One region of the Nocardia puris genome, then DNA from elsewhere that is predicted to be linked to it. Evidence: riboswitches for the same ligand, from Rfam matches in the RefSeq annotation. Region 1 holds a riboswitch; each other region holds the start of a gene.
What was found. Region 1 has a riboswitch for cobalamin ahead of OHB21_RS15275 (ABC transporter substrate-binding protein). Riboswitches for the same ligand answer to the same signal wherever they lie in the genome.
Positions count from the first base shown of each region.

Region 2: it holds a riboswitch for cobalamin, as region 1 does, so the genes downstream of both, OHB21_RS24445 (FecCD family ABC transporter permease) here and OHB21_RS15275 (ABC transporter substrate-binding protein) in region 1, are expected to answer to the same signal.
Region 3: it holds a riboswitch for cobalamin, as region 1 does, so the genes downstream of both, OHB21_RS16195 (ABC transporter substrate-binding protein) here and OHB21_RS15275 (ABC transporter substrate-binding protein) in region 1, are expected to answer to the same signal.
Region 4: it holds a riboswitch for cobalamin, as region 1 does, so the genes downstream of both, metE (5-methyltetrahydropteroyltriglutamate--homocysteine S-methyltransferase) here and OHB21_RS15275 (ABC transporter substrate-binding protein) in region 1, are expected to answer to the same signal.

Region 1 covers NZ_CP107943.1:3,345,388-3,353,214, forward strand. Annotated here, with positions in the region: gene greA (transcription elongation factor GreA) at 1-158, opposite strand, end outside; gene OHB21_RS15255 (DUF4307 domain-containing protein) at 524-967, opposite strand; gene mca (mycothiol conjugate amidase Mca) at 1,087-1,953, shown strand; gene OHB21_RS15265 (hypothetical protein) at 1,953-2,222, shown strand; gene OHB21_RS15270 (TIGR03086 family metal-binding protein) at 2,476-3,039, shown strand; cobalamin riboswitch at 3,077-3,264, shown strand; gene OHB21_RS15275 (ABC transporter substrate-binding protein) at 3,289-4,326, shown strand; gene OHB21_RS15280 (FecCD family ABC transporter permease) at 4,323-5,321, shown strand; gene OHB21_RS15285 (FecCD family ABC transporter permease) at 5,318-6,379, shown strand; gene OHB21_RS15290 (ABC transporter ATP-binding protein) at 6,376-7,164, shown strand; gene OHB21_RS15295 ((2Fe-2S) ferredoxin domain-containing protein) at 7,161-7,772, shown strand.
Region 2 covers NZ_CP107943.1:5,321,597-5,329,423, forward strand. Annotated here, with positions in the region: rRNA gene OHB21_RS24415 (23S ribosomal RNA) at 1-464, shown strand, start outside; rRNA gene rrf (5S ribosomal RNA) at 566-682, shown strand; gene OHB21_RS24425 (helix-turn-helix domain-containing protein) at 1,197-2,027, shown strand; gene OHB21_RS24430 (dihydrofolate reductase family protein) at 2,094-2,675, shown strand; gene OHB21_RS24435 (ABC transporter substrate-binding protein) at 2,698-3,720, opposite strand; gene OHB21_RS24440 (ABC transporter ATP-binding protein) at 3,717-4,595, opposite strand; gene OHB21_RS24445 (FecCD family ABC transporter permease) at 5,046-6,077, opposite strand; adenosylcobalamin (AdoCbl) riboswitch at 6,120-6,205, opposite strand; gene OHB21_RS24450 (alpha/beta fold hydrolase) at 6,300-7,463, shown strand; gene OHB21_RS24455 (ABC transporter substrate-binding protein) at 7,530-7,827, shown strand, end outside.
Region 3 covers NZ_CP107943.1:3,530,370-3,538,196, reverse strand. Annotated here, with positions in the region: gene OHB21_RS16205 (ATP-binding cassette domain-containing protein) at 1-70, opposite strand, end outside; gene OHB21_RS16200 (ABC transporter permease) at 100-1,074, opposite strand; gene OHB21_RS16195 (ABC transporter substrate-binding protein) at 1,085-2,671, opposite strand; cobalamin riboswitch at 2,710-2,837, opposite strand; gene OHB21_RS16190 (alpha/beta hydrolase) at 3,012-3,734, shown strand; gene OHB21_RS16185 (hypothetical protein) at 4,048-4,428, shown strand; gene OHB21_RS16180 (PPE domain-containing protein) at 4,421-5,707, shown strand; gene OHB21_RS16175 (ESX secretion-associated protein EspG) at 5,689-6,561, shown strand; gene OHB21_RS16170 (gamma carbonic anhydrase family protein) at 6,572-7,096, shown strand; gene OHB21_RS16165 (phosphoribosyltransferase) at 7,171-7,794, opposite strand; gene OHB21_RS16160 (carbon-nitrogen hydrolase family protein) at 7,806-7,827, opposite strand, start outside.
Region 4 covers NZ_CP107943.1:7,668,939-7,676,765, reverse strand. Annotated here, with positions in the region: gene OHB21_RS35620 (bifunctional 2-methylcitrate synthase/citrate synthase) at 1-235, shown strand, start outside; gene OHB21_RS35615 (nuclear transport factor 2 family protein) at 332-709, shown strand; gene metE (5-methyltetrahydropteroyltriglutamate--homocysteine S-methyltransferase) at 1,030-3,297, opposite strand; cobalamin riboswitch at 3,466-3,610, opposite strand; gene OHB21_RS35605 (pyruvate carboxylase) at 3,897-7,301, shown strand; gene rsmD (16S rRNA (guanine(966)-N(2))-methyltransferase RsmD) at 7,298-7,827, shown strand, end outside.

The DNA.
Region 1 (7,827 bases):
GCGGCGTGGTATCCGCCGTTCTCCTTGAGATCGCCCTCTTCGCGGCGTTCGTTGATCTCGGCGGCGATGACCGGACGGTTGGCGATGAGCGCGTCGAGTTCGCTCTTGAGCCTGTCGTGCGATTCCTGGGTCAGCCAGGTCACATTCGTCTCGGTCATCTCGATCACTCCCTAGTAGTTGTTCCCGGCGCGAGCCGGGATTCCCTGATCACTGCCGCAGTACCCACCCGGAGGCGGGCATGCACCAGCCGACGGCTAGAGCGATCCTGGGGAAGTTCTACGAACCCCGACAGGCCCGGTTCCGGGTGAACCCGACCCCGGAACGCAGCAGCGCTGGCCGCCAATGCAGCAAACACGGCTCCGTGGCCCGGAACCGTGTGTGACGCCATTTTAGCATGAATCACAAACATGCAGGTCGGAGTTAATTTTCCGGACGTCGCCCGGCGTTTTCGCCCGTGGGGGCGGTGCCTGGGCGGGTGAAAACGCGGGGACGGTAGCCGGACATCGCGAATCCGGCGGCCGGATTACGGGGCGCGCAGGTACGCGGGCACCCTGTCACTGCACCCGTACACGCTGCCCGCGGCGGGCCTGCTCGACGCGCGGACCGTGGTGGTGAACTGGACAGTGCCGGAGTCCGACGCCTCGACCAGGACCTCGCGCCGGCCCACCTCGGCGCCATCGCGGTCCATCGCCCGCACGAAACACACCACGGGCTTGGCCGGATCGTCGCGGCTGACCTTCACGCGCACGCTCAGCGTGGAATCGTCGACGACGGTGTAGCCGAGCTGTTCGGCGTTGATCTCGTCGGGCCCGTACTTCTGAAATCCCAGGTAGGCGACGCCCACACCGGCCGCGAGCACACCGACACCGAGCGCGATGGCGAGTCCGCGGCGGCGGGCGGGCGGTGCGCTGCCGTACCGGTCGGCGTGTCGCGCGGCCGCGTCGCCGCCGGGCGCAGTATCGCTCATCTTCTCGCTCCCGGGGGTGGGTCGGAACAGAAAGTCGGTCGAATGGAACTATAGGGAACGAAGACCCGACACCCGCGACCGAGAGCGATGGTGAACGAGACGTGAGTGGCCTTCGCCTCATGGCGGTGCACGCCCACCCGGACGACGAATCCAGCAAGGGAGCCGCGACGACCGCACGGTACGCCGACGAGGGCCACGAGGTCCTGGTGGTGACGTTGACCGGCGGTGAGCGCGGCAGCATTCTCAACCCCGCGATGGACACCCCGGGCGTGCTCGAACGCATCGATGAGGTGCGCCGCGAGGAGATGGCGGCGGCGGCGCGCGCGCTGGGCGTGCGCCAGACCTGGCTCGGTTTCGTGGACTCGGGGCTGCCCGAGGGCGATCCGCTGCCCCCGCTGCCGGAGGGGTCGTTCGCGCTGGTGCCGCTCGAGGAGGCCACCGAGGCGCTGGTGCGCGTGGTGCGCGAGTTCAAACCACACGTCATCACCACCTACGACGAGACCGGCGGCTACCCGCACCCCGACCACATCCGCTGCCATCAGGTGTCGGTGGCCGCGTTCGACGCGGCGGGCGATCCGGAGGCGTTCCCCGAGGCCGGGGAGCCGTGGACGCCGCTCAAGCTCTACTACGACCACGGGTTCAGCATGAAGCGGCTCGAGGTGTTCGCCGCCGAGTACGAGCGCATGGGCGAGCCGTTCCCGCTGCAGGACTGGCTGGACCGGATCCGCTCGCACGCCGTGGAGCGCGGTGACGTGATGGCGCGGGTCACCACCCAGGTGGAGTGCGGCAAGTACTTCCCGCAGCGCGACGACGCCCTGCGCGCGCACGCCACCCAGATCGACCCGAACGGCGCGTTCTTCGCGATCCCGCTGGAGTTGCAGCAGCGGCTGTGGCCCACCGAGGAGTTCGAGCTGGCCAAGACCCGCGTGCGCACGGCCATCCCGGAGACCGATCTGTTCGCCGGTATCGAGGACGCGTCGCGGTGATGCTCGTTCTGCTCGCCCAGACCCCGAACACCCCGACCGGTCCCGAGTTCGGCAAGGCCTCGCCGCTGGGCCTGGCCATCGTGCTCGTCCTGCTCGTCGGCACCTTCCTGCTCGTGCGGTCGATGAACCGCCACCTGAAGAACCTGCCCGACACCTTCGAGCCGGAGCATCCGGAGCCGGATCAAGCGGCCGACGAAGGCACCGAGCCCGGCGCGGTGCCGCGCGAGAAGCCCGACGCACAAGCGGGCGGGAAGCCGCAGACCGGCTGAGCCGCCGGGCCGGCGCGGCAAGGGATCTGGACAGGCGGGCATGACTCCGCTCACATCGAGGACACCCTCGCGGACCGGTACGAACACCGACATCCAGGGTCGCGGTCCGCGTACCTCGCACCACGCGATACTTGCGGTGACACAATACTTTTCGTGTCGATTGGGGTGGACCACAACGGCGCGTTCCGTCATCCGGCGGTGGTCACTCGGTTGTGCTATCAATGCGGGAACTCCGCTCGACCGAAGGACCTCCATGGACACTCTCCTCGGCCAGATCGACCGCGCCCTCGACATGACCGGCACGATCGTCGCCGCCGTCGACGACGAGATGCTCGCCGCGCCGACGCCGTGCAGCGACTGGGATGTGCGCGCCGTGCTCAACCACACCGTGGGCGGTATGCACGCCCACGCGGCGGCGCTGTGCGGCATCGATCCGCGCGGGGCGCGCGGCGACGACTGGCTGGGCGGCGACGCGCTGGGCGCCTATTCGGCGGCCGCCGAGGTCGACCGGGCCGCCTGGCACCGGCCCGACGTCTCCGACGCCACCGTGCACCTGTCGCTCGGCCCGTTGCCCGGCCGCGCCGCGGCGCTCATCCACCTGGCCGAGGTGGTGGTCCACGGCGTCGATCTGGCCCTGGCCATCGACCGCCCCGACCTCGCCGACGACGGCCTGTGCGCCGAACTCCTCGCGGCCATGTACGCGGGCGGCGGCATCGAGGTCTTCCGCCGCCCCGGTATCTACGACGCCGAGGTCCCCATCGAGGATGACGCCCCCGCGCACCGCAAGCTGCTCGCCTACACCGGCCGCAAGTGGTGAGACGGCCGCTGGGTCACCCGGAGGTTCATTGCCCTTGGTAAGGTCCCGGGGCCGTGGTGTTCGGGAAACCGGTGTGGAACCGGTGCGGCCCTCGCCACTGTGATCGGGAGTGACATATCGACCCGGGCGCCCGCGCGTCCGGAGCCACTGGGGCCCGCCCTGGGAAGGTAGATACGCCGCGCACCACCCGTCAGCCAGGAGACCGGCCACGGCGCTACCCGCTCCACGAGGACCTGGAAGGCGGTCACGGTGACCCCATCTGTTTTCGCGCGCCCGCGTCTCGGCGCGCTCATCGTCGGCGCACTCGCGCTGGCCGGTTGTGCCGCACCACCCGAACCGGCCGCGGCGGGCGAGGCCGCCGCGACCCGGGTGAACTGCGGGATCGAGGTCGCCGTCGACGGCCCGCCGCAGCGGATCTACGCGGCGTATCAGCCGTCCATCGAGATCGCGCACGCGCTCGGCGTCACCGACCGGCTGGCCGGGACGGCGTTCCTGGACGCGGCGGTGCTGCCCGAGTACCAGGAGGCGCAGGCCCGCTCGGCCTACGTCGAGCGGCTGCCCAGCCGCGACGAATTGCTCGCGCAGAACCCGGATTTCGTGCTGTCCGGCTACAACGGGATGTTCGCCGAGTCGGCGCAGTCCAGCGTGGGCACCCGCGCGAGCCTGCACGGTCTCGGCGTGCGCACCTGGGTGCTGAGCCCGCTGTGCCCGAGCGCCGACGGCCTGGCCGACGAGGCCATCGACCCGGCCACCGTCCGCTTCGACAACGTCTACGCCGACCTGCGCGATCTCGGCGCGCTGTGGGGTGTGTCCGAGCGGGCCGAGCAGGTGGTGACCGATCTGAGCGCCCGCATCGACGCGGTGCGCGCGACCGTGGCGGGCGCCGAACGGCCCCGGGTGGCGGTCGTGACGCCCCGCGACGACGGCACCTACAGCATCGCGAGCGGCATCGACTTCGTCACCCAGCTCATCGAGGCCGCGGGCGGGGTGAACGTCTTCGAGGACCGCACCGAACGGCGCAATATCCAGATCGGCGCGGAGGAGCTGATCGCGCGCGACCCGGACATCATCCTGACCAGCCTGTGCTGCCAGGCGACCTATACGCGCGCCGACGCCCAGCCGCAGGCCGACAAGATCCTCACCGATCCCGCGTTCGCGAACCTGACGGCCGTGCGGGAGCGCGCGGTGCACCCGTTCCTGTTCGCCGACCGCGCCGCCGGGGTCCGCCTCGCGCACGCGACCGAACTGGTGGCGCGGCTGATCCACCCGGATCTGTTCGGCGGGTGAACCCGTCGTCTCGCGGCGTCGGCCTGCTGGTCGCCGGCGTCGGGCTCGCCGCCGCCTGCCTGGCGTCGGTGCTGGTCGGCAGGCACGCGCTCACCCCGGCGGCGGTGTTCTCGGCGTTCACCGATTTCCAGGGCACCGACACCGACCGGATCGTGCGCTACATCCGGGTGCCGCGCACCGTCGCCGGGCTGCTCGCCGGTGCCGCGCTCGCGCTGGCGGGTGCCGTGATGCAGGGGCTGACCCGCAATCCGCTGGCCGGTCCCGGTCTGCTCGGCATCAACGCGGGCGCGTCGCTGGCCATCGTCGCGGCCATCGGCGGGCTGGGGATGACGGCGCCGGCCGGGCTGGTCTGGTTCGCGTTCCTCGGCGCGGCCGTTGCCGCCGTGTTCGTCTACACGCTCGGTTCGCTGGGGCTGGGCGGCGCGACGCCGGTGAAGCTGGTCCTCGCGGGGGCCGCGTTCACGGCGCTGTGCGGGTCGGTCACCACGGCCGTCACCCTGCTGGACCGCAACGTCTTCGACGACTTCCGGTTCTGGGTGGTCGGGTCGCTGAGCCGGGCCGACACCGAGACCATGGCGGCGACGGCGCCGTTCGTCGCGGTGGGCGCGGTGCTGGCCGTGGCGCTGGCGCGGGCGCTGAACGCCCTCGCCATCGGCGACGATATGGCGCGCACACTGGGCGCCCGGCTCGCCACGGTGCGCGCGGCCGGTGCGGTGAGCGTGGTGCTGCTGGCCGGGTCGGCGGTGGCGATCGCCGGGCCGATCGGGTTCGTCGGGCTGGTCGTTCCGCACGTCGCGCGGGCCTTCGCCGGGCAGGACTACCGGTGGGTGCTGGCCTGGTGCGCCGTCCTCGGACCGGCGCTGCTCCTGCTGGCCGATGTGCTCGGGCGCGTCGTCGCGCCGCCGCAGGAGATCCAGGCCGGGATCGTCACCGCGCTCGCCGGGTCGCCGTTCTTCCTCTACCTCGTGCGCAACCGGAAGGTGTCGACGCTGTGAGGGCGCAGGGAGTGCTGCCCGCGGGCACGGTGTTGCTGAGTTCGCCCGGGCGCCGGGTCGTGGTGCGGGTGCACACCAGGTCGGTGCTGGTCACCGTGCTGCTCGCGGCGGCCGCGCTGGGTGTGGCGCTGTGGTCGATGACCGTCGGGCACTATCCGCTCGGCGCGGGCGACGTGGTGCGGGTGCTCGGCGGAGGCGGCACGCTCATCGAATACGACGTGGTCTACGCCGACCGGTTGCCCCGCGTGCTCACCGGGCTGTGCACCGGCGCGGCATTCGGTATCTCGGGGGCGATCCTCCAGCGGATCGCGTCGAATCCCCTGGTCAGTCCCGAGATCATCGGGATCAACGCGGGTGCCTCGCTCGGCGCGCTCGCGGTGAGCACCGTGCTCGGCGTCGCCGGGGTGGCGATGGTCGGGGGCGCGCTGGCCGGCGCGGTCGTGGCGATGGCGCTGGTGGTCGCGGTGGCGACGAAGGACGGTCTGCACGGGTACCGGCTCGTGCTGGTCGGGGTCGGGGTGACGGCCATGCTCACCTCGGCGATCTCGTTCCTGCTCACCAGGGCCGATTCCTACCAGGCGCACACGGCGGCGATGTGGCTCACCGGCAGCCTGGCCAACCGCGACTGGACCCACGTCTGGTTCGCCGCCGCGGCGGTGGGCGCGGTGGTGCCGCCGCTGGTGGTCTTCGCCCGCACGCTGCCGCTGCTGGAACTGGGCGACGATCTCGCCGCGGCCCTGGCCGGGCGGCGCGGCGCGCATCGCGTGACCTCGACGGTGCTGGCCGCCGTCGCGGCGAGCCTGGCCACCGCCGCGGCCGGGCCGATCGCCTTCGTCGCGCTGGTCGCGCCGCAGATCGTGCGCCGGTTGCTCGCCGAACGCGGTGCCGGGCTTGCTCCGGCGGCCGCGGCGGGCGCGTTGCTCGTGACGGCGGCCGATCTCGCGGCCCGGCGGCTGTTTCCCGCCGAGCTCCCCGTCGGGGTCGTCACCGCGATCCTCGGCGCGCCGGTGCTCGTCTATCTCCTTGCCCGCGCTACTCGAATCGGACACGCAGGATGACCGCACATCTCACGACCGCGGGCCTCGGCCTCGCCTACGGCGACAGCCGCGTCGTCACGGACGCCACCGTGGATTTCCCCGCCGGGCAGCTCACCGTCATCGTCGGACGCAACGGCTGCGGCAAGTCGACCCTGCTGCGCGGCTTGGCGCGGCTGGTGCGTCCGGCCGCGGGCGCGGTGCTGCTCGACGGCGCCGACATCGCGGACACCCCGGCGCGCACGCTGGCGCGCCGCCTCGGCATGTTGCCCCAGCAGCCGCAGGCGCCCGACGGGATCAGCGTCGCCGAACTCGTCGGACGCGGCCGCTACCCGCATCAGCGCTGGTTCCGGCAGTGGTCCGCCGCTGACGACGCCGCGGTGCGCCGCGCCCTCGAACTCACCGACGCCCTCGACCTCGCCGACCGCCCCGTCGACCTGCTCTCCGGCGGGCAGAAGCAGCGGGTATGGATCGCGCTGGCCATCGCGCAGGACCCGGAAGTGATGCTGCTCGACGAGCCGACCACCTTCCTGGACCTGGCCCATCAGCTCGACGTGCTGGAGGTGCTGCGAAACCTGTTGCCGCGCACCATCATCGCAGTGCTGCACGACCTGAACCTGGCCGCCCGCTACGCCGACCACCTGGTCGTGATGAAGGACGGCGGGATCGTCGCGAGCGGCGCGCCCGCGGCCGTCGTGCGGCCCGACCTGGTGGCCGAGGTGTTCGGGCTCGACTGCCTGGTCATCGACGATCCGGCCACCGGGACCCCGCTGGTGGTCCCCGCCGCGCGGGCGGTGCGGGCGCGATGAACCGCCGCTACGTCCTGGTCGCGCGGCCCACGCCCTCGGGTGTCGACCTCGCCGCCGTCGAGAAGCTGGCCGCCGAGTGCGGCATCGGCTACGCCCTGCTCGATCAGGGTGAGCCGACCATCCGGACCGTGCTGGACGAGGCGGTCGCGGCGGGGGAGCCGGTCACCCTGATCCCCTTGGCCGTGCCGCGCGACCGGTACCTGGAGACCTGGATCGCGCGGGCGGTGGCGAACTGGAAGGAGGTCCGCGGGGTTGATGACGAGGTGCGGATCGCCGAAAGTCTCGACGCGGCCGCCGGATTCGCCGACGTGGTGCGCGGCCTGATGGATTCCCCGGGCAGCCCGGTCACCGCCAGCCCCCGCGCCTTCCGCAGCCCGGCCTGGTCGCAGATCCCCGAGCACACCGAACACATCCTGGTCTGCCGCGGCCCCCGCTGCACGGTCTACGGCGCGGCCGCCCTCCACCGCACGCTACGCACCGACCACCCCGACGCCCTCATCACCCCCACCGGCTGCCTCAACCCGTGCAACCTGGGACCGATGTACATCACGTATCCGGAAGGGACGTGGCACACGAACGTGGAGGTGCCGGACGGCGGCCCGAGCTGAATCGGTGACCGGACGATTGCGGCGCCGTTCATCGCCGGCCCGGTGACCATGTTTC
Region 2 (7,827 bases), 2.0 Mb from region 1:
GTACCCCGGGGATAACAGGCTGATCTTCCCCAAGAGTCCATATCGACGGGATGGTTTGGCACCTCGATGTCGGCTCGTCGCATCCTGGGGCTGGAGTAGGTCCCAAGGGTTGGGCTGTTCGCCCATTAAAGCGGCACGCGAGCTGGGTTTAGAACGTCGTGAGACAGTTCGGTCTCTATCCGCCGCGCGCGTCAGAAACTTGTGGAAGGCTGTCCCTAGTACGAGAGGACCGGGACGGACGAACCTCTGGTGTGCCAGTTGTCCTGCCAAGGGCACTGCTGGTTGGCTACGTTCGGAAGGGATAACCGCTGAAAGCATCTAAGCGGGAAGCCTGTTCCAAGATGAGGTTTCTCACCCACTCGATGGGTTAAGGCCCCCTACAGACCATGGGGTTGATAGGCCAGAACTGGAAGCGCAGTAATGTGTGTAGGTGACTGGTACTAATAGGCCGAGGGCTTACTGACGAAGGTGTTACGCGTCCACTGTGCGGTATCTGAAACAACACACAACCCCCGTTCTCGACCCGTGAGGGTTCGAGTGGTGGGTGTGGATAGTTTCATAGTGTTACGGCGGTTATAGCGGTGGGGAAACGCCCGGACCCATTCCGAACCCGGAAGCTAAGGCCACCAGCGCCGATGGTACTGCACTCGACAGGGTGTGGGAGAGTAGGACACCGCCGGACAAATCTTGTGAAAGGCCCCCAACCTGATGGTTGGGGGCCTTTCCGCATTTCCGGGCCCTTCCCCTACGCGGTTCCCCGGCACACGTATTCGGCGGCGCGGGCTTGCCATGCTGCGGTCGGCTGTCGACGAATCCGCAAGCGGTGGAGTGCGATCGACACCGACGATCCCGCCAGCCGCGGCGAGATGACGGTCGTCTACCTTCTCGCCGCCGCCGACGGTGGCACCGACCTGCACGCGACGCACTACAACGTTCCGCCTTCGGTTCGCCCGGAGGACAACGAACTCGGCTGGTCCTCTCCCTCGCGAAACTCACCGATCTCGCCGAACGCGCGGCATGGTGAGCCGCGGAGGGGTCTATGAGTGTCGCCCCCGGAAAGAGCGTGCCGGGCAGGTCAATCCGGCGTGGAAGCGGGCGACCATGGCAAACGGCCGGGCTCGGTTCCGGAGGCGCAGCGGCTGGGCCATCCCGGCGCGCGACGCCGGCACATCGGCGATGCTGTGAGCATGGAGTACGTGTCCAGAGTGCCGCGACCTCCGCTGGACGGACTGATCGACGACCTCTACTACCTGGAGGGTGCGCCGCCGTACGACCGGCTGACGCTGCCGCCGTCGCCTTCGGCGTTGCTCATCGTCAATCTCGGGGCGCCGTTCCGCATCCGCGGCGGCACCGATCGCGAGACGTCCGAGTACGTCGACGGCTGCGTGGTCACCATGCCCAGTCGTGCGGTGGAGTTCGGCTACCCGCCGTGGACTCGGTCCGTCGGCGTGCACTTCAAGCCGTGGGGGCCGGCGCCGTTCCTGGCGATGCCCGCGACCGAACTGCGTGATCGGCCGGTGACGATCGAGCAGGTGTGGGGCCGGGCCGCCGTCGCTGAACTGCGAGACCGGCTCGCCACCACGGACTCACCGCACTCGATGCTGACGCTGCTCGAGGAGGAGCTGATGCGGCGGCTGCGCGAGACCCCGGGCATGGGGCTGGTCCAGTACACGAGCAACGTCATCGTCGCGACCAATGGGGCGGTGGCGATCGGCGACCTGAGCGAGGCGGCCGGAGTCAGCAGCACCCATCTGGCCCAGCGGTTCAAGGAACTCGTCGGCGTCACGCCGAAGCGACTGGCCCGCGCGCAGCGCTTCACCACCACCGTGCTCGCGATCGATTTCGCCGGACCGATCGACTGGGGCGAGATCGCCGTCGGCGCGGGCTACTTCGACCAAGCTCACTTCGGCCACGAGTTCCGGGCGTTCACCGGTCTCACGCCGACCCGGTACGCCGAGGTCCGGCGGCGGTTCCTGCGCGAACACCCCGGCCACGTCCTCGACAGCTGGCCGCTGCCCGCCGATTGATTTCTTACAAGAGCGACGGATCACGACACGCTAATTTGAGGGCACCCCGAAGCAGAGGAGAGCCCCGTGGGCAAGGTGGTCATGTACAGCTCGGTGTCGGTGGACGGCTTCATCGCCGACGAGAACGACCAGCCCGGACCGCTGTTCGACTGGCTGGCCAGCGGTGACGTGCCGTTGGACGAGAGCGGCACGGTGAAAGTCTCGCAGACGTCCTACGACTACACCCGGCAGTACTGGGACCGGATCGGAGCGACCATCGCAGGCCGCCACGTCTTCGACATGACGGACGGCTGGGACGGGAAGCCCCCGGGCGGGATCGACCACGTGGTCGTCGTGACGCATCGGCCGCCGCCCGAGGGCTGGGACCCCGAGGCGCCGTTTCACTTCGTCGAGGGCATCGAGGCGGCCGTGGCCACAGCGCAGGAACTGGCGGGCGAGCGCCTGGTTGAGGTCGCGGCCGGTGACGTCGGGGGCCAGGCGCTCGCCGCGGGTCTGGTCGACGAAGTGCGAATGGACGTCGTTCCCGTCGTGTTCGGGTCCGGCAAGCGCTACTTCGGGTCGGTCGACGCGCAGCACTTGCTGGAGGATCCCGACGTGGTGATTCAGGGCAACCGGGTGCTTCACCTGCGCTATCGGGTGCGCCGTTGATCGACCTCGACGCCGACCACTCTCAGCGGAGCGCGTCGTCGAAACGGGGCGTGATGTCGGACGGCGGCACCAGGTTCCACGCTTCGAGCTGTTTGCGGATCTGCTCGGCGGCGTCGATGTTCAACGGGCCGCTGGTCCACAGCGCGTAGGGCAGGTTGAGGAAGCGGCCCTCGACCACGGCGGGGAGCTGGTTGATGCCGGGCTTGGCGCGCAGCAGGTTCACCTTCTCCTCGAAGGTCTGCGGCGGGTAGTCCACGAACATGATGGCGTCCGGGTTCGAGGCGGCCAGGCGCTCCCAGGACACGCGGGTCCAGGTGTCCTCGACGTCGCCGAGCACGTTGCGCGCACCGGCCGCCTCCAGGATCGCCTGCGGCGCACCGAATTTACCGCTCGAATACACGGTGTCGCTGGCGCTGTCGAACAGGAAGACCTCCGGGGCGCGTTCGGGGCGCGGGGCCGCGGTGAGGGCGGCGAGGCGGGCGTCGAGGTCGGTGGTGAGTTCGGTCGCGCGGTCCTCGCGGCCCGTGATGGCGCCGAGGTTGGTGAGGTCGGTACGCAGCGCCGTCCACGGTTCCACGATGCCGCGCGCGTGCTCGCCCGACCGGCAGCTCTCGGTGAGGACGTACGCGGCGACGCCGTCCTTGCGCAGGGAATCCGGGGTGAGGTTCTTGGCCTCGTCGTAGCCGTAGCTCCAGCCCGCGACCATCACGTCGGGGCGCTGCGCCAGCACGGTCTCCCGCGAGGGATATTCGGGCGCAACGGAATTCAGGCCGTCCACCACGTCGCCGTAGTGCCTGCGCAACGTATCCGCGTCGCGCTGGATGCTGGACACCGCCGTCACCTGGTCCTGCGCCCCGAGCGCGAGCACCATCGAGATCAGGTTGCCGTCGTTGACGAACATCCGCTGCGCGGGCGCGGGGAACGACACCTCCGCATCGCAGTTGCGCACGGTGAGGTCGCCGGCCGCGGGCGGCTGGGAGGTGCCGCACCCGGCGAGGGTGACGGCCAGCGCGGTCGCGGCCAGCGCTCGATTGCGGATCTTCATGAGGTCGCCTCTCGTGGGGTGATCAACAGATGGTCTTCGCCGGTGTCGGGATGGCGCACGCGGGTCGCGCGCACTCCGAACACCTCGCCGACGATCTCGGGCCGCAACGCGACCTCCGGTGGTGTGAGCGGGAGTGCGGAGCCGTTGTGCAGCACCAGGATTCGATCGCAGTACCGGTCGGCGAGCGCGAGTTCGTGCAGCGCCGTCACCACGGTGCGGTTCAGGGTGCGGGCCAGCGACAGCAGTTCCAGGCGGTGCGTGATGTCGAGGTGGTTGGTGGGTTCGTCCAGCATCAGCACCGGCGTGTCCTGGATGAGCGCCCGCGCCAGCAGCACGCGCTGACGCTCGCCGCCGGAGAGTTTGTGCACCGGCCTGCCCGCGAATCCCGCCAGGTCGACCGCCGCCAGCGCCGCGTCGATGACGTGCTGTTCGCGCGGCCCGCCGACACCCCACGGCGGCAGGTAGGGTGTGCGCCCGAGTGCGACCACCTCACCGGCGAGCAGATCGGCGGGCGGCCGCTCGCCCTGCGCCACCAACGCCACGGTCCTGGCCCGCGCCCGAGCCGAAACATCGTGCACGGCAACACCATCCACGGTCACACGCCCGGCCTTCGGTCTGCGCACTCCGGCCAGGACGTGCACCAACGTGGTCTTCCCGCTGCCGTTCGGCCCGACGATCCCCACGACCTCTCCGGGGCCGATCTGGAACTCCGCGCCCCGCACCACTTCTCGGCGCCCCACCGCACACGTCAAACCCTCGGCCACGATCGCGGCCCCACCCTGCTCCCGCCGCCCGAACCCGGACGTGTCGCCGTGCGCCCGCGTTACCCCGGCGCCCAGGACTTCGACCGGTTCGTGGCGCTGAACCTCACTCATCGCCGGCCGCCCGTGGTCCGCTCGGCATCTCGTGCCGGATTCGAGATGGCGCCCCGGTTGCCGCCGCGCGGGTATGCCCATCGCCCGACCGATTGGTACGTCGGGCACGGGTCGGACCTACCGCACCCGCCTGATGCTCGGCGGAGCGGCATTCAGGACCCGTTGCCTCGGTGGCGATTTCGCCGAATCCCGGAGTCTGATGGCTGGCGTGAGGACCCTCGGGCCGACGGCGCGAACCCGGGCTGTGCCCGGTGCCGTTGCCGGAGATCGGAGCCAGACCCGAAGTACCGCTGAGCCATACAACGGAACGATGGCCGCGAGCGAAGTCGGGCCATGGTGGGCTGAGCCTGCCGCCGACACCCCGGCACGCATGGTTCAGCCGAGGTCGCTGGGCTACACGCTGATCGACGGGTAGTGCAACGCCGAATCCCGGAGCTCGGTGAACGCCCCTCATGCGTCACCGAACCGGTAGCGGCGGCGGCCGAGGAGGAGCAGGAATGTCGGGGCGCCGATGAGGCCGGTGAGGACGCCGACGGGGATCTCGGTGGGCGGGACCAGGACTCGGGTGGCGACGTCGGCGACGACCAGGAACAGGGCGCCGCACAGGGCGCAGACGGGCAGGAGCGTGCGGTGGCGCGGGCCGACGAGCAGGCGGGCGGCGTGCGGGACGACCAGGCCGACGAACCCGATCCCGCCCGACACCGCGACCAGCACCCCCACCAGCACCGCAAGCAGTACGAACAACGCGATCCGCAACTGTTTCACCGGCACGCCCACGGAGGTGGCCGTGTCCGCTCCCAACGTGAGTGCGTCCAGCCAGCCCGCCGCCGCGACCAGCGCAGCCCCGCACAGCAGTACCACCGTCAACGGCAGGCCGAGGGTCGCCCAGTCCGCACCGGCGAGACTGCCGAGCAACCAGAACAGCACCGACTGCGCGGCGGCGGGATCGGCGCTGCGGAACACGAGGTAGCTGCTCAGCGCCGCGAACGCCGAGCCGAGCACGGTCCCGGTGAGCACCAGCCGCAGCGGCGTGAGACCGCCCTGCGCGATCGCGATGAAGAACACGAGCCCGGCCGCCATCGACGCACCCGCCAGCGCGCCGCCGGTGAGCGCCCACACACCCGCGCCGGCGAACAGCCCGGAGGTGATGACGGCCGCCGCGCCGACCCCGGCCCCGGACGACACGCCGAGCAGGAACGGATCGGCGAGCGGATTGCGCACCAGCGTCTGCATGGCGGCCCCGGCCAGCGCGAGTCCGGCGCCCACGATCGCGGCCAGCAACGTTCTGGGCACCCGCAGCTGCCACACGATGGTGTCCAGGCTCAGATCCACCGGCGCCACGCCCGTGAGCCGGTGGCGCAGGACCTCCACCACCGACGACACCGGCAGTGTCTCCGCGCCGAAACCGGTGGCCGCCACCATCGCCACGACCAGCAGTGTCCCGAGCACGGGGACGGCGATCGAGGTCCGCACGCGGATCATCGGCGGTGCTCCACAGGCAAGTCGCGGCCCTTCCAGAGAAGTCCGGCGGGGGAGGTCTGACTTTCGCCGCGAGGCGATCACAGTGGCGCGACCGTTCCGGATTCTCACCGGATTCCCGCACCCGCCGGGGATTGATCAGCAAACTCTACCGTTCGGCCCGCGCCGCCCCGACGGCCGGTCGGCGACGTGGCGAGGGTGCGCGTCCGTCGTTACCGTGAAGAGATGTCGCCGAGGGACGAACGGCATCCGTCCACCGTCAGCGACTGGGATGACGAGCGGCGCAAGGCCCGGCTCCGCGAGACCCGGTTCGGGTTCCGGTGGGAGGGGTGGCGTCGCACCCGGCTGACGCTGTCGCGGGTCGCCGCGCTGCTGATCCTGGCCCTCACGGTCGCCGCCCAGTACTGGGTGTACGACGTGATGCCCGAACGGGCGCGGCTCGCGCTGACCGAGCCGGCGCTGCTGCCCGTCGCGCCGCCCGCCGAGGATTCGGGCTGGGACACCGCGGTGGTCGACATGGTGGGCCTGGGCAACTTGAACGCCGCCGACACCGCCGCCGCGCTGCCCTCGCTCAACCGGATCGGCGTGGTGTGGGCGATCCGCTACGACAACGAAGGCATCGACAGCCGCGTGATCGCGGACCTCATCGTGCGCGCCGCCCAGATGTCGGGGGTGCGCAATATCGTGCTGGCCGGGCACAGCATGGGCGGGGTGATCGCGCTCGAGGTCGCCGAGCACATCCACCGCGGCAGCGACCGGCGGCTGGTGGCGGTGCTGCTCGACTGCACGCCCATGGATCTGAACGCGGTGCGCCCGGAGAGCCGCGGCCGGGGCGAGGACATGCTGCGCTGGATGGGCTGGCTGCCGGGCGCGCGGGAGAGCCGCACGATGCGCTTCGCCGTCGAAACCTACGCTCGCCGTGATCGTTTCATCGACCGGACCGGTCCGGTGCCCGGGATCGCGGCCGGTGAGCTGGGCGAGGTGTTCGACGAGGTGCTGACGGAGAAGATCCTCTCGCACAACGCCGCGAGCAACGGGCTGATCCATTCGCAGTTCCTGGCCATCGTCGGCGGCGGCGCGGTGGACAATCTGCGCGCCCTGTCCGAGCCTGTCGACGGAAAGCCGCGCCCCGCAATCGTTTTCCTGCGGCCGCGGGTCGGCTCGCACGACGGCGTGGTCGACGTGGACTACTCGCACCGGGTGTTGCTCGAACAGGTCGGCGGGCCCGACGGCAGTCTGCTGGTGGCCTATCCGCGCGGCACGGGCCACGCGAATCCGCGCCAGGCTCCGCAGGGCTACAACGAGGTGATCGAGGCGCAGGTGCTGCCGTTCGTGCAGCGCTATCTGGACCGGGCCCGCGACGTCCACTACACCGCGTCACCTCGGTGAGTGTCTTTCGAATCACGCTAACGCTAACGGTTTCAGCGGCTCCCGGGCCCTGCTTCAATTCGCGTCATGTTTCGACCGAGTACGTTCCTTCCCGGCCTCCGTGGCCGCACCACCGCCGCTCTGCTCGCCGTGGCGACGGCCGCGACCCTCGGACTGACCGGCTGCGCGAAGGACGACGCTCCGGTCGCCGCCTCCGACGCCCCGCTCACCTCCACCGTGCCCGCGGGCACCAAACTCGTGATCGCCGACCAGTCCGAGCGGTTGCAGCAGGCGCTGCGCGCCTCCGGTGAACTGGACAAGCTGCCGTTCGAGGTGGAATTCGCCAACTTCGTCGGCGGCCCCGCGATTCTCGAGGCGTTCCGCG
Region 3 (7,827 bases), 180 kb from region 1:
CGGCGAGCACCGCGAGCAGCAGCGTCGCGGGCACCACCACACGCAGTCGTACTTTCGAACCCCTTTGCACAGCAATACTTTCCACCGACCGCCCGGCACTCATGCCGCACCCCCGAGCACTTCCCGCCGGGCACGCGGGCTCACCGCCAGCGTCGCCAGATCCGCGAGCAGGTACACGGCGAGTCCGAGCGCCGCCATCAGCACCGCGGCCGACTGCACGAACGGGAAGTCCCGCGCGGCGATCGCGCGCAAGAGTTCCTGGGAGAGACCGGGATAGGCGAACAGCGTCTCCACCACCGCCACGCCGCCGATCAACCCCACGATCGATCCGGCGACCGGATGGATCGAGGCCGACACGGCGTTGGGCGCGACATGCCGGGCCAGCAGGCGCCATCCGCCCACCCCGTTCGACCGCACGGCCGTGATGTAGGGGCTCGCCATCACATCGGCGGTCTGCGCGCGCACCACCCGCACCGGGTGCGGCGCCAGCCCGATCAGCAGGCACAGCACCGGCAGCACCAGGATCTCCGGCCGCTCCCACGGACTCGTCCCGGTCGGCAACAGCGACACCGCGGGCAGCAGATGCAACGTCAGCGACACCGTCGCCACCAGGATCACCCCGGAGACGAAGGAGGGCAACGACTCCGCGACGAGGGCGAGCGAACTCACCGCGCGGTCGGTGCGCGATCCGGCACGCGAGCCCGCCAGCAGCCCGAGCGCGAGCGCGAGCGGGATCAGCAGCGCGGCCGTGATCGCCGCCAGCACCACGGAATTGCCGAGGCGGCCGAGCAGCACCTCGCGCACCGGCCGCCCCGACAGCAGCGAATCGCCGAGGTCGCCGCGCACGAAATCGCCGGTCCACTCCGCGAATCGGACCGGCGCGGGCCGGTCGAGCCCGAGTTCGGCGCGTTTGGCCGCGAGCTGTTCGGCCGTCGGCTGACCGCCGCCGTGGCGGCTCAACGCCACGGCGGCGGCATCGGAATCCAGCAGCTCGAACAGGCCGAACACCACCAGCGCGACCGCGAACAGCACCGCGATCGCGCCGCCGACGCGGCGCAGCAGATAGCGGATCACCGCGAGACCGCTACTCCGCCAACCAGGTGGTGGTGAAGTTCGCCCAGTCGTCGGTGCCCGGCACGCCGTCGCGCACGCCCTGCACGCGGACGTGCGCGACATCGGGACGCTTGGCGAAGCTGTGCAGGATGTAGCCGCCCTCGTTCCAGAGTTCTTCCTGGAGTTCGAAATACAGCTGCCTGCGGCGCTCCTGGTTCATCTCCGCGCGGGCGGCCGCGAACGTGGCGTCCCACGCCGGGCGGCGCCAGCCGGAGTCGTTGCTGGGCGAATCGCTGGTCATCGTCTGGCCGTAGAAGTAGTCCAGACTGTAGTTCCACCAACCGATGTGGGAGAGCGGCGCTGTGCCCACCACCTCGGTGAAATAGGTGTCGGCAGGCACGGTTTCGAGCCGGATGGTGATGCCCGCGGCCTTGGCGTGCTCGGCGAACAGCGTCGCGGACTCGACCATGCCGGGGATCGCGTCGGCCGTCGGCAGCGTGACGGTCAGGTTCTCCCGCCCCGCCTCCCGCAGCAACTGGCGCGCCCGCTCCGGATCGTAAGTCCGTTGCGGCAGTTGGTCGTTGTAGAACGGCGCGCCCTTGCCGTAGATGTCGTTGCCGACCTCGCCGAAGCCGTAGTACACCGCCTCGACCATGGCCTCGCGGTCCACAGCCAGCCGCATCGCCTGGCGCACCCGCACGTCGTCGAAGGGCGCCACGTCCACCCGCATCTGGAAGGCGCCCATCAGGCCCGCGGGCGGGGTGACGACCTGCGCGTTCGGATCGTTCGCCAGCGTGTGCGCCTGCAGGTAGGACATCTCGTGCGCGGTGTCGGCCGCACCGGAGAGGAAGGCGTTCATGCGCGCTTCGGTCTCGGCGATCTGGATGATCTCCACCTCGTCCAGGTGGACCGGGCCGTCCCAGTACTTCTCGTTGCGGCGCAACAGGGTCCGGTCACCCGGCGACCAGTTCGCCAGCGCGAACGGCCCCGTGCCGACGGGCAGCGTGTTCCGGTCGAACACCGTGGTGCCGTCCTTGATCACGTAGCAGTACCACCCGGCCAGCACCGAACCGAAGTCCGCGATCGGCGTCTTCATCGCCACCACCACGCCGAGGTCGCCGTCGGCGCGGGTGCGCGACATGTCGACCACGGCCAGGTCGCCGGAGGAGGGCCGCGCCGGGTCGAGCATCCGCTCGAAGCTCCACAGCACATCGCGCGCGGTGAGCGGGCTGCCGTCGCTGAACACCACGCCGGGGCGCAGGGTGATGCGCCATTCGCTGCCGTCGGCGTTGGGTTCGAGCGCGCTGGCCAGGCGAAAGCGCAGGGTGAGGTCGTTGTTGTAGGCGACGAGTTTGTCCCATACGTTCTTGCTCACCGCACCGCCCGCGGAGCTGCCCGCCAGGTGCGGGTCCAGCACGTCCACGCTGGCGGCGCGTCCGGCGATCGCGGCGCGCAACCGGCCGCCCGCGCGCGGTGGACCGCCCTGGGGCCCGGTGCCGCCGTCACCGCAGCCGGTGAGCGTGAGCGCGCCGGTCGCGAGCAGCCCCAGTGCGCCCGCGCTGCGCAGCAGCATCTCCCGGCGGCCGAGTGTCCGCCGGTGTCGTATCGAGTTGTCCATCGCCATCCTCGTGGAGTCGTCCCGGTGCCGGCCGACGCAGGTGTCCTGGCTCCCGGATCGACGCTCCCCACCGGCCTTCCAACCCGGGCAGGTCGTGGCCGTACTGCGGCGGTTCGCTCCTCGGTGACAGTTGCGGGACAGCCCCGGATTCGCACCGGTGTTCCCTGCGTCGAGGCCAGACCCTACCGCCCCGAGAAGCGGGCGCGGGCGGGCTCGTCGGTGAACGGCCCGGTCAGGGGTCAGCTGGGGCACGAACGGCGAATCGGCGGAAAAGTGTAGCCGGTGGCCGTGCAGGGCGGTGAACTCCACTGAGTCGCAGAAGTTTTGGCACTATCGGTACATGTTCTACTTCGACGGCGCGCGCGGCCGGATGCACTATCGGCGGTGGCCGGTCGACAACGCGGTGGCCACGGCGGCACTCCTGCCGGGGCTCGGTCAGCACAGCGGGCACTACCACCGATTCGCCCGGAGTCTGGGGGCGGCGGGCATCCGGCTGTGGGCCCTGGACACCTTCGGGCACGGGCTCAGCGAGGGCGATCCCCTGCACCCGGGCACGCTGGCCGAACTGGTGGCCGACGCGACCGCGTTCCTGGACCGGGTGCGTGCCGAAGCGGCGGGCCCGCTGGTGCTGATGGGGCATTCGCTCGGCGCCGTCACGGCGCTCGGGACGCTCGGCGCCGCCGTCCCCGACATCAGCGCGGGCACCGATCTGAACACCGTCGAGGCCAGCTATCCGCTCACGCCGAGCGTGCCGCACGAGGCGTTGGCGGGGCTCGTGCTGTCCGGCGTGCCGCGCCGGGCGCTCGGCGGCGGACGCCCCGATGCGCCGGGTACACCGCTGCCGTCGACGCTGCCGATCCTGGCGGTGCACGGCACCGACGACCGCCGCGCGCCGGTGGAGGCGATGCGCGAATGGGCCGGGCGGCACCCGTGGGCGCGCTGGCACGAATACGCCGACACGGGCCACGACGTGCTGCACGAACCCCGCTACGCCGAGGTGACGGCCGATGTCGTCGCCTGGCTGCTGGAGCGGGCGCACAGCGCGGCGGCAGCTTCGCGCTAGTCCGTGACACACTTCACAAATCCGGCCGAGCCCGCCGGCGCCACGATCGGGCGGGCCTGGGTTCCCCGCGTGTCGACTTCCCCGGCCGTTGGTGTTTTACGACAAAGGCGACATCGGTGGGGGACAACGCGCCCGGGTACCTGCTTAAAATTGCGGGGACCATCGGCCCCCGGGGAGTGACCGGCCGGGCCGGTGCGCGCGGCGACGGTGTGCTCGCGCGCGGTGGAGCAGGCGCCGCCGTGGGGTCGGCGCGGCGCGGGAGAACCGAGTACGGCCGCGGGGCACGCGGCACGATGAGGAAGGGGGACGGTCGATGCGGCCACAGGTCACGAACCTGAATCAGGCTGTCGACGAGGGCAGGCTCTGGATCGACGGTGTACTCGTCGCGGACGGCGCGCACGAACGGTGCGCGCGCCGCTACGAACAGCTGGCCGATCAGGTGGAGGCCCAGATCCACGGGCTCACGGCCGCCACCTCACTGCCGGGGTTCGGCGGATTCGCCTCCGGTGACGCGCTGCGCGCCGGCTTCGAGGGCAAGGCGGGCGAGGCGATCACCCGGCTGCGGGCCTACGCCGACTCCGCGCGCGAGCTCGCGGCGACCTTCCGCGCCGCCGCGGCCGCCTACAGCGCGGCCGACGACGGGCTGGCCGCGGCCGTCGCCGAGGTGGACGCGGCGGGGGTGGCCCATGCCTGATCTGCCCCGCACCGATCCGGCGTACGCGCCGACCGTCGAGGTGTTCGACCACCTCCAGCAGCGCGAGATCCATCAGAAGGTGCAACTGCTCGACCCGGTCGCGCTGCACGCGGGCAGCCAGGCGTGGCAGGGCTCGGCGACCGGGCTCACCGACGCGGTGGCGCAGGCGCACACCGAGATCCGCGCGCTCATCGCCGACGGCTGGCGGGGCGGTGCGGCGGGCGCGGCCGCCGACGCGGTCCGCGATTTCGAACAGCACGGCCAGCGGTTGGCCGATGTGTTCGCCGCCGTCGCCCAGCGGCTCGGCCAGGCGGGCGACGCGGCCGAGGCGCTGCGCGCCGCCATCGGCGTCGGCGAGCAGACCGAGGCGGATCTGTCCTCGGCACTGCTGGATCCGACCCAGGCCACCGCCATCGTCGCCACACAGAAGGCCGCCGAGCACGACCGGCAGGATGTGGTGCAGGCGATGGACAGCATCTACACCAACGTGTTCCTCGGCGCGGGCACCGGCGTGCCCGCCTTCCCCGACGCCCCCGCGGGCATCGGCACCCCGGGTTCGGGCGAGCCCGCACCGGGCATCCAGATCACCACCACCGTCGACCCGTCGGGAACGCCTGTCTCCCAACCGGTTTCGAACGTCGTGTCCACGCCGCAGGCCGAGACGCCCGGCGCGACCGAGCCGGAGCAGGGCCAGGAACCGCAGCCGGAGCGGGAGCCCGAGGCGTCCACCGTGCCCGCGAGCACCACGCCCGCCGCCGTGCTCCCCACTATCCCGGGCGGCACCGACACCACGCCCGCCGTGGCCAAACCGGTGCCGGTCGCGGCCGACACCGCGTCCGCAGCGGCCGCGCCACAGGATCGCGCGGTCCGTCCTGTCGCGGGCGCGCCGGTCACCGCCGCACCGGCGGCCTCGGTGCCCGCGGCGACGGTGCCCACCACCACGACTTCGCCCGCGTCCGCCGACGACGAGCGCAAGCGCGAGGAGCGCCGCCGCGAGACCAACGCGGGCGACGCCGCCGTCACCGGCATGGGCGCGGGCGCCGTCGGCGGGCTCATGGGTGGCGCGCTGGCCGCCGCCGACACCACCCGGCAGGGGTCGAGCGTCGCGGCGAACGCGTCACGCCCCGCGCGTCCGGAGGAGGACGAGGACGACGACGATCTGCTCTGGGAGGACGACGATCTCACCTTCCTGGAGCCCGGCGAGGAGAACAGCGAGCTGATCGGCGAACTCGATCCGACGACGCCCCCGGTGGTCGGTGAATGGACCGAGCTGGAGTGAACTGGACGCTGACCCCGGACCAGTTCGCCATGGCCTGGGAGCGCACCGACGGGGACCGCGTGCCCTACCCGCTGGCCGTCCGGCTCTCGGCGCGCGACTCCGATGAACGCGCCGCGCAACTGCCCGAACTGCACCGCTGGTGCGAGCACACGCTCGACGCCGATCTGGAGGCCGCGCTGCGGCTGCTGACCAGGCCCGCGGTGCTGGTGGAGGTGTACGGCGAGCACCGGCGCACCCTCGGGCCCGCCGTCGCGGACGACGAATGGTCGGTCGACACAGCGGAATTCGCCATCGGCGCGACCGGTGACGCCGCGGACGACACGGCCGGCGCACCCGCCGCCGAGGCGAAGCCGGTGCGCGTGCTGGCGGTGGCGGCCGGCGAGGTGGCCGTGGTCGCGGCGCAGCGCCCCGGTCCGCTGCCCGACCGCGGCGGCGACGTGCGGCTGTTCGTCGGCAACACCAAGAACCTCGCGGCGCGCATCGTGTCGACCCTGCCCGAACAGCGCCCCGGCACGCTCGGGCGGCTCAGCTCGCCGCTGTCGCGGGTCAAGGAGGACAGCCGCGATCTGGTGACCGTGCCGGTTTCGGGGCCGTCGGCGCCCGCGCGAATCCGGCGGCTGCTCAACCGTCCGCGCGACGGCATCGGGCAGATCGTCATCTCGGTGCGGCGCGGTGCGGAAATGCGGCCGTTCGGTGTGCTCTCCTGGATCGACGTCGCCGAGGACGGCCGCTACGCGGTGCGCACCGGCGCCGATGTGCACGTGGCCCCGGTGCATGCCGAGGCATTCGCCGCGCACCTGCGGCCGATGCTGGCCGCCGCCGAGCAGGCGACAGCGCACGCCGAACGCTGGTAGACCTGGACGCGTGCCACTCTACGAATTCGAAGGCAAACGGCCGCAGGTCGATCCGACGGCGTTCGTCGCGCCCACCGCCACCCTCATCGGCGATGTGCGCGTCGAGGCGGGCGCGTCCATCTGGTACGGCGCGGTGCTGCGCGCCGACCTGGCGCCCATCGTCATCGGCGAGCGCGCCAATATCCAGGACAACGCGGTGCTGCACGTACCGCCGGACGTGCCGATGACCATCGGCGCGGGCGCGACCATCGCGCACAGCGTGGTGTTCCACGGCGCGTCGGTGGGCGCCGAGGCGATCGTCGGCAACGGCACCACGGTGCTGGACCTGGCGAAGATCGGCGCGGGCAGCATGATCGCCGCCCATTCGCTGGTGCCGCCGGGCGCCGCGATCCCCGACGGCGTGCTCGCCGCGGGCTCCCCCGCCCAGGTCAAACGCCCCATCGAAGGCACCCAGGCCGAGATGTGGGTCCGCGCCAACCCCGGCTTCTACGCCGAACTCGCGCAACGCCATCGCAAGGGGATCACCGAGGTCTGATCGACGCCGCCCCGCACGCCGCCGTGGCGACCGGTGACCCGGGGCGGGCGAATCCGGCTGCGCGCCGGCCCCGTTCAGGCGAGCAGCACCGACACTTCCTCGTCGGCGAGCTGGTGGAAGTCCCGGTACGCGGTGCCCACGCCACCGAGATCCGGTGGCACCAGCGGGCACACCACCTCGTCGGCCTCGCCCGCCGCCCGATGCACCGCCTCCGACGAGGACACCGGGACGGCGACGACCACGCGAGCGGGCTGGTGCAGCCGCACCACGCGGCAGGCCACCACCACGGTCGCGCCGGTGGCCATGCCGTCGTCGACGATGATCGCGGTGCGCCCGCCGATCGGCACCGGGCCGCCGCTCCCGCGCCAGACGGCCAGGCGGCGTTCGAGTTCCGCGCGCTCCAGCCGTTCCACGCGGGCGAGTTCGGCGCGCGACACCCCGGTGTGCCGGATCACGTCCGGGTTGAGCACGCGCACGCCCTGCTCACCGATCGCGCCCATGGCCAGCTCCGGCTGCCACGGCACGCCCAGCTTGCGCACCAGCAGGATGTCCAGATCGCCCCCGATGACCGAGCGGACCGCCGCCGCCACCGGCACACCGCCGCGCGGCAGCCCGAGCACCAGCGGCATCGATGCGCGCAGATGCTCCAGCCGGGCTCCCAGAACGCGACCGGCCGCCGTGCGATCGGGGTAGGTCATCCACTCCGACGCTACTCCGGTGCGCGCTCGGTG
Region 4 (7,827 bases), 3.7 Mb from region 1:
GGAAGCCGCCACCGGGATCCTGCCGAACCTGGACTTCCCGGCGGGCCCGGCGTACTACCTGATGGGCTTCGACATCCCGATGTTCACGCCCATCTTCGTGATCAGCCGCATCACCGGCTGGACGGCGCACATCGCCGAGCAGTCGGCCGACAACGCGCTGATCCGGCCGCTGTCGGAGTACTCGGGCGCACCGCAGCGGGAACTGCTCGTGGCGGGCGGCGCGGCGCTGCGCTGAGCGACTGGGCCGCCCGGCGGACCGAAACCTTGTTCAACCAAGCAATTGTTTGGTTGAATCGGGCGGTCCGCAACCCCGGCCCCGAGGGAGTGACCCATGTCCGGTCCCGACGCACTCGTGCGCGCCATGTGCCGCAGCTGGTCCGACCCCGATCCCGACCGGATCGCCGCGTTCTTCGCCGAAGACGCCGTCTACCACAACATTCCGATGGAGCCGATCGCCGGACGCGCCGCGATCCGCGATTTCATCGCCGGCTTCCTCACCACCTTCGACGCCATCGACTTCGAGATCCACCACCAGGTGGTGGCGGGCGAGATCGTCATGAACGAGCGCACCGACACGCTGCGCGGCAACGGCCGCGACACCCCGCTGCCCGTGATGGGCGTGTTCGAGGTGCGCGACGGCGAGATCGCGGCCTGGCGTGACTACTTCGACATGGCGGCGATCAACCGCGCGTTCGGCCTGTCCGGCTGAGTCCGAGGCGGGCGGATCACGCCTCCCCGTGAAATCCGTTGTGTTCCTGGGGAACTCAGGGGCACTCCCGCACGTCCGAATAGACGAGCGGTGTTCACGGAGGAACGAGGAAAGGTGCCCGATGGACAGGCCGAACTGCTGGGCGGCGTACCGGCGGGGTGTCCGCCCACGCCGGACGCGCGTGCCCGGCCCGCGCCCGGTGTGCGAGAGCTACCCGCGGCGCAAGTGGCACGAACGCCCGGAGTGGCACCGGTGAACCGGGCCGCACGGATGTGTCCGTGCGGCCCGTCACCGGACAGCGGACGACCGGCGCGACCGGCCTACGGGCGCGCCGCCCGCGCCGCCTCGACCAGGTTCGCCAGCGAGGCCTCCACCTCGGCCTGCCCGCGAGTCTTCAGCCCGCAGTCCGGGTTCACCCAGAGCCGTTCGGCGGGAACGGCTTTCAGCGCGGCCCGCAGCGACACGGTGATCTCCTCGACGCTGGGCACGCGCGGGGAGTGGATGTCGTAGACACCCGGGCCCACGCCCAGATCGAAGCCCGCGGCGTTCAGGTCGTCGAGCACCTCCATGTGCGAGCGGGCCGCCTCGATGGAGGTGACGTCGGCGTCCAGGCCCGCGATCGCGTCGATGACCTCGCCGAACTCCGAGTAGCACAGGTGGGTGTGGATCTGGGTGGCATCGGACACGCCCGAAGTGGCCAGGCGGAACGACTCCACCGACCAGTCCAGGTACGCGGGCTGATCCGCCGCGCGCAGCGGCAGCAGCTCGCGCAGGGCGGGCTCGTCCACCTGGATGATCCGGATGCCCGCCGACTGCAGGTCCACCGTCTCGTCCCGGATGGCCAGCGCCACCTGACGCGCCGACTCGCCCAGCGGCTGGTCGTCGCGCACGAACGACCACGCCAGGATGGTGACCGGACCGGTCAGCATGCCCTTGACCGGCTTGTCGGTGAGCGACTGGGCGTAGGTGATCCAGTCCACCGTCATCGGCGCGCGGCGCGCGACGTCGCCGAACAGGATCGGCGGGCGCACGCAGCGGGTGCCGTAGGACTGCACCCAGCCGTTCTCGGTGGCCGCGAAGCCGTCGAGCTGCTCGGCGAAGTACTGCACCATGTCGTTGCGCTCCGGCTCGCCGTGCACCAGCACGTCCAGGCCCAGCTTCTCCTGCAGCGCCACCACGTCGGCGATCTCCGAGCGCATCCTCGCGGTGTACTCGGCCTCGTCGATCTCGCCCTTGCGCAGCGCGGCGCGAGCCAGGCGGATCGCCGAGGTCTGCGGGTAGGAGCCGATGGTGGTGGTCGGCAGCGGCGGCAGGTTCAGGCGGGCCTGCTGCACCGCGCGCCGCTCGTCGGCCGGGGCGCGACGCGCGGCGTCGGGGCCGAGCGCGGCCAGGCGGGCGCGAACCTGCGCGTCCGCCAGGCGCGGGTCCTCGGTGCGCGAGGTCGCCGCCGCACGGGCCGCGGCCAGCTCGTCGGCGATCGCCTCGGTGCCCTGGTGCAGACCGGTGGCCAGCACTCGCACCTCGGCGACCTTCTCCGCGCCGAACGCCAGCCAGGCCCGCAGCCGCGCGTCCAGGCCGGTCTCCGGCTCCAGCGAATAGGGCACGTGCAGCAGCGAGCAGGAGCTCGACACCGCGACGCCGCCCGCGCTGCCCAGCAGGGTGCCCAGCGTGGTGAGCGCGTCGTCGAGGTTCGCCCGCCACACGTTGCGGCCGTCCACCACGCCCGCGACCAGCAACTTGCCCGCCAGCGCGGGCAGCGAGGCCACCGCGGACAGCTCGATCGGCGCGGTGAAGTCGAGCGCGATGCCCTCCACATCGGTGCCGGCCAGCGCGGCCAGGGCCGGGCCGGGGTCGCCGAAGTAGGTGGCGACCAGCACGGCCGGGCGGTCCTCGCCCGCCGTCAGCTCGGTGTAAGTGGAGCGCACCAGGGCGATCTCATCGTCGGTGAGGTCGGTGACCAGCGACGGCTCATCGATCTGCACCCACTCCGCACCGGCGGCCGCCAGCTTGCGCAGCAGCTCGCGATAGAGCGGGACCAGCTCGCCGAGTCGATCCAGTGCCGCGCCTTCGGTGGCCTTGGCCAGCTTCAGGAAGGTGATCGGGCCCACCACCACGGGCCGCGCGGGCACGCCGAACCCCCGCGCCTCGGCCAGCTCGTCGATCAGCTTCTCCGGGTGCAGCGAGAACACGGTGTCGGGACCGATCTCGGGCACCAGGTAGTGGTAGTTGGTGTCGAACCACTTGGTCATCTCCAGCGGTTCCACCGAATCGTTGCCGCGCGCGGCCGCGAAGTAGCGGTCCAGCGGATCGGCGATGCCCGCCACCCGCTCGGGCAGCGCGCCCAGCAGCACGGCGGTGTCGAGCACCTGGTCGTAGTAGGAGAAGGTGCCCACCGGGATCGAGTCGAGCCCGGCCGCGGTGAGCTCGGCGTACTGCGCCTCGCGCAGATCGGCCGCCACCCGGTGCAGCGCCACGGCGTCGATGCGCCCGGCCCAGTAGGACTCGGTGGCGCGCTTCAGCTCGCGCCGCGGCCCCACCCGGGGCAGGCCGAGAACCGTTGCGGTGAAAGGAGTCTGGGAAACAGTCACGGTTGTGCTCCAGTGCCTAGGTCGTGAGCCATCGCCATGCGGGCGGCGTCGACCAGCGGACCTCGCGGGCAGCCGTGTGCAACGGAGCCCGGATGTCGTCACTGGTGGTCCGCGCGCCCAATCCACGAGGCGGTGGCCGCCGGATACGGCGTATCCGGCACAACTGGCAGGTCTTCGGACTCGCGGGCACCGGCGCGGGGGCTCCCGGCCGACCTACTGACCGTCGCTTCCCGGACTCGCGCCCAGTGCTCGATGACGGTGTTCGTTCCTGCATACCGCTGCGGGACAGTCCCGGATTCCCACCGGGTTCCCTCTCACTCGCGCCCGGCTGGCCGGGGCGGGCTTCGACTCCGGCGCGCGACGTAGGGGCTCCATCTCGTCGGCGCACTGGAGAACCAGCTGCGTCGTCCAGCATAAAAGACGCCGCGGTTATTCCGTGCGGGTACCCGTCGCGGGCGCGCACCGCGGTCGCGGGCGGGCGGTGAGATGTGACGGCCGGATGAACGCAACTTCGCACCGTTGCTATGTCTGGTTGTGAAGATCGCTGCGAAGGGTAGTTCCATGTAGGAGCCGATTCCGGGGGCAGGTACGTTGGACCGATGTTCTCGAAAGTCTTGGTTGCCAATCGTGGCGAGATCGCCATCCGCGCCTTCCGCGCGGCCTACGAACTCGGCATCGGGACGGTCGCCGTCTTCCCGTACGAGGACCGCAACTCGGTCCACCGGCTGAAGGCCGCGGAGTCCTACCAGATCGGCGAGGTCGGCCACCCCGTCCGCGCCTATCTCTCCATCGAGGCGATCATCGACGCGGCCAAGACCGCGGGCGCCGACGCCGTCTACCCCGGTTACGGATTCCTTTCCGAGAACCCCGATCTGGCGGCCGCCTGCGCGCGCGCCGGCATCACCTTCATCGGCCCCTCGGCGGAGGTCCTCGAACTCGCGGGCAACAAGGCGCGCGCCATCGAGGCCGCCCGCGCGGCCGGTCTGCCCGTGCTGAAGTCCAGTGCGCCCTCGGCCGACGTGGACGAACTGCTCGCCGCCGCAGCCGAACTCGACTACCCGATCTTCGTCAAGGCGGTCGCGGGCGGCGGCGGGCGCGGCATGCGCCGGGTGGCCGCGCCCGAGCAGTTGCGCGAATCCATCGAGGCCGCCTCGCGCGAGGCCGAGTCCGCGTTCGGCGACCCGACCGTGTTCCTCGAACAGGCCGTGGTGAATCCGCGCCACATCGAGGTGCAGATCCTGGCCGACCAGCACGGCAACGTGATGCACCTGTTCGAGCGGGACTGTTCGGTGCAGCGCCGCCACCAGAAGGTGATCGAGCTGGCGCCCGCGCCGAACCTGGATCCCGCGCTGCGCGAACGTATCTGCGCCGACGCGGTGGCCTTCGCCCGCCAGATCGGCTACAGCTGCGCGGGCACCGTGGAGTTCCTGCTCGACGAGCGCGGCAACCACGTCTTCATCGAGATGAACCCCCGCATCCAGGTCGAGCACACGGTCACCGAGGAGATCACCGACGTCGACCTGGTGCAGTCGCAGCTGCGCATCGCGGCGGGGGAGACCCTGGCCGACCTCGGCCTGAGCCAGGACAGCGTGTCGATCCGCGGCGCGGCCCTGCAATGCCGCATCACCACCGAGGACCCGGCCAACGGGTTCCGCCCCGACACCGGCCGCATCACCGCCTACCGCACGCCGGGCGGCGCGGGCATCCGCCTGGACGGCGGCGCGAACCTGGGCGCCGAGATCGGGGCCTACTTCGACTCCATGCTGGTCAAGCTCACCTGCCGCGGCCGCGATCTGCCCGCGGCGGCGGCGCGCGCGGCGCGGGCGCTGGCCGAGTTCCGCATCCGCGGCGTCACCACGAACATCGGCTTCCTCCAAGCGGTGCTCGAGGATCCCGATTTCAAGGCCGGCCGGGTCACCACCTCGTTCATCGACGAGCGCCCGCAGCTGCTCACCCTGCGCGGCTCCGCCGACCGCGGCACCAAGATCCTGACCTACCTGGCCGACGTCACCGTCAACAAGCCGCACGGCGAGCGGCCCACCACCGTCTACCCGCACGACAAGCTGCCCGCCATCGACCTGAGCGCCCCGCCGCCCGACGGCTCCCGCCAGCGCCTGCTGCGCCTGGGGCCGGAGGGCTTCGCGAAGGCGCTGCGCGAGCAGAAGGCGGTGGGCGTCACCGACACCACCTTCCGCGACGCGCACCAGTCGCTGCTGGCCACCCGCGTGCGCACCACGGGCCTGCTCGGCGTCGCCGGGCACGTCGCGCGGCTCACCCCGGAGCTGCTGTCGATCGAGGCGTGGGGCGGCGCGACTTACGATGTGGCGCTGCGCTTCCTGCACGAGGACCCGTGGGAGCGGCTGGCCGCGCTGCGTGAGGCGATCCCCAACATCTGCCTCCAGATGCTGTTGCGCGGGCGCAACACCGTCGGCTACACGCCCTACCCGGAGGCGGTGACCCGCGCGTTCGTGTCCGAGGCGACGGCCACCGGCATCGACATCTTCCGCATCTTCGACGCGCTCAACAACGTCGACCAGATGCGCCCGGCCATCGACGCCGTGCGCGAAACCGGCACGGCCGTGGCCGAAGTCGCGATGAGCTACACCGGCGACCTGTCGAACCCGAACGAGACGCTCTACACGCTCGACTACTACCTGAAGCTGGCCGAGCAGATCGTCGACGCGGGCGCCCACGTGCTCGCCATCAAGGACATGGCGGGCCTGCTGCGCGCGCCCGCCGCGGCCACCCTGGTCACCGCGCTGCGCAGCAACTTCGACCTGCCGGTGCACGTGCACACCCACGACACCCCGGGCGGTCAGCTGGCCACTTACCTCGCCGCCTGGCAGGCCGGCGCCGACGCGGTGGACGGCGCCAGCGCCGCGATGGCGGGCACCACGAGTCAGCCCGCGCTCTCGGCGATCGTGGCGGCGGCCGCGCACAGCGAGTACGACACGGGGCTGAACCTCCAGAACGTGTGCGACCTCGAGCCGTACTGGGAAGCGCTGCGAAAGGTGTACGCGCCCTTCGAATCCGGGCTGCCCGCCCCCACCGGGCGCGTGTACACCCACGAGATCCCCGGCGGTCAGCTGTCGAATCTGCGCCAGCAGGCCATCGCGCTGGGCCTCGGCGACCGCTTCGAGGAGGTCGAGGCGAAGTACGCCGCCGCCGACCGCCTGCTCGGCCGCCTGGTGAAGGTGACGCCGTCGTCGAAGGTCGTCGGCGATCTGGCCCTGGCGCTGGTCGGCACCGGCGTCGACATCGAGGACTTCGCCGCCGATCCGGGCCGCTACGACATCCCGGACTCGGTGATCGGCTTCCTGCGCGGCGAACTCGGCACCCCGGCCGGCGGCTGGCCCGAACCGTTCCGCAGCAAGGCCCTCGAGGGTCGCGGCGCGGCCAAGCCCGAAACCCCGCTCACGCCCGAGGACGAGGCCGGGCTCGCGGGCGATTCCGCGCTGCGCCGCGCCACCCTGAACCGCCTGCTGTTCCCCGGCCCCACCGCCGAACTCCTCGCGCATCGCGAAAAGTACGGCGACACTTCGGGTCTGAGCGCCAACCAGTTCTTCTACGGGCTGCGCTACGGCGAGGAACACCGCGTGCAGCTGGAGAAGGGCGTCACCCTGCTCATCGGCCTGGAGGCGATCTCCGAACCCGACGAGCGCGGCATGCGCACCGTGATGTGCATCCTCAACGGGCAGCTGCGCCCCGTCGCGGTGCGCGACCGGTCCATCGCCAGCGAGGTCCCGGTGGCGGAGAAGGCCGACAAGACCAACCCCGGCCACCTGGCCGCCCCGTTCGCGGGCGTGGTGACCCTCGCCGTGTCCGAGGGCGACACCGTCGAATCGGGCGACACCATCGGCACCATCGAGGCCATGAAGATGGAGGCCGCCATCACCGCGCCGCGCGGCGGCACCGTCGCGCGGGTGGCGATCGGCAAGGTGCAGCAGGTCGAAGGCGGTGACCTGCTGGTCGAACTGGCCGCGCCGGACTCCTCGGCGCAATGACGCGGATCGTGGCCGGGACGGCCGGCGGGCGGCGGCTGCGGGTGCCGCCCGCCGGCACCCGGCCGACCTCCGACCGTGTCCGCGAGGCGCTGTTCAGCGCGCTCGACGCGCGCCTGGACTTCGACGGCGCGCGGGTGCTCGACCTGTACGCCGGATCGGGCGCGCTGGGACTGGAGGCGCTGTCGCGGGGGGCGGCGTCGGCGTTGCTGGTGGAGTCGGACCGCAAGGCGGCGGCGGTGGTGCGCGGGAATATCGCCGACCTCGCGTTGCCCGGAGCGGAGCTGCGCGTCGGCGCGGTCGCCGCCGTGCTGGCACGGGGTGGAGCGGGGGAGTTCGACCTCGTATTCTCCGATCCGCCTTACGATCTCGCCACCGACGCGGTCACCGCCGACGTGCGCGCGCTGGCCGAGCACGGGTGGTTGCGGCCAGGGGCGGTGGTGGTGGTCGAGCGGTCAGCGCGGTCGGCGGAGATCGACTGGCCCGCGGGTTTCGTCCCCGCCAAGGCCCGCCGCTACGGCGAGACGCG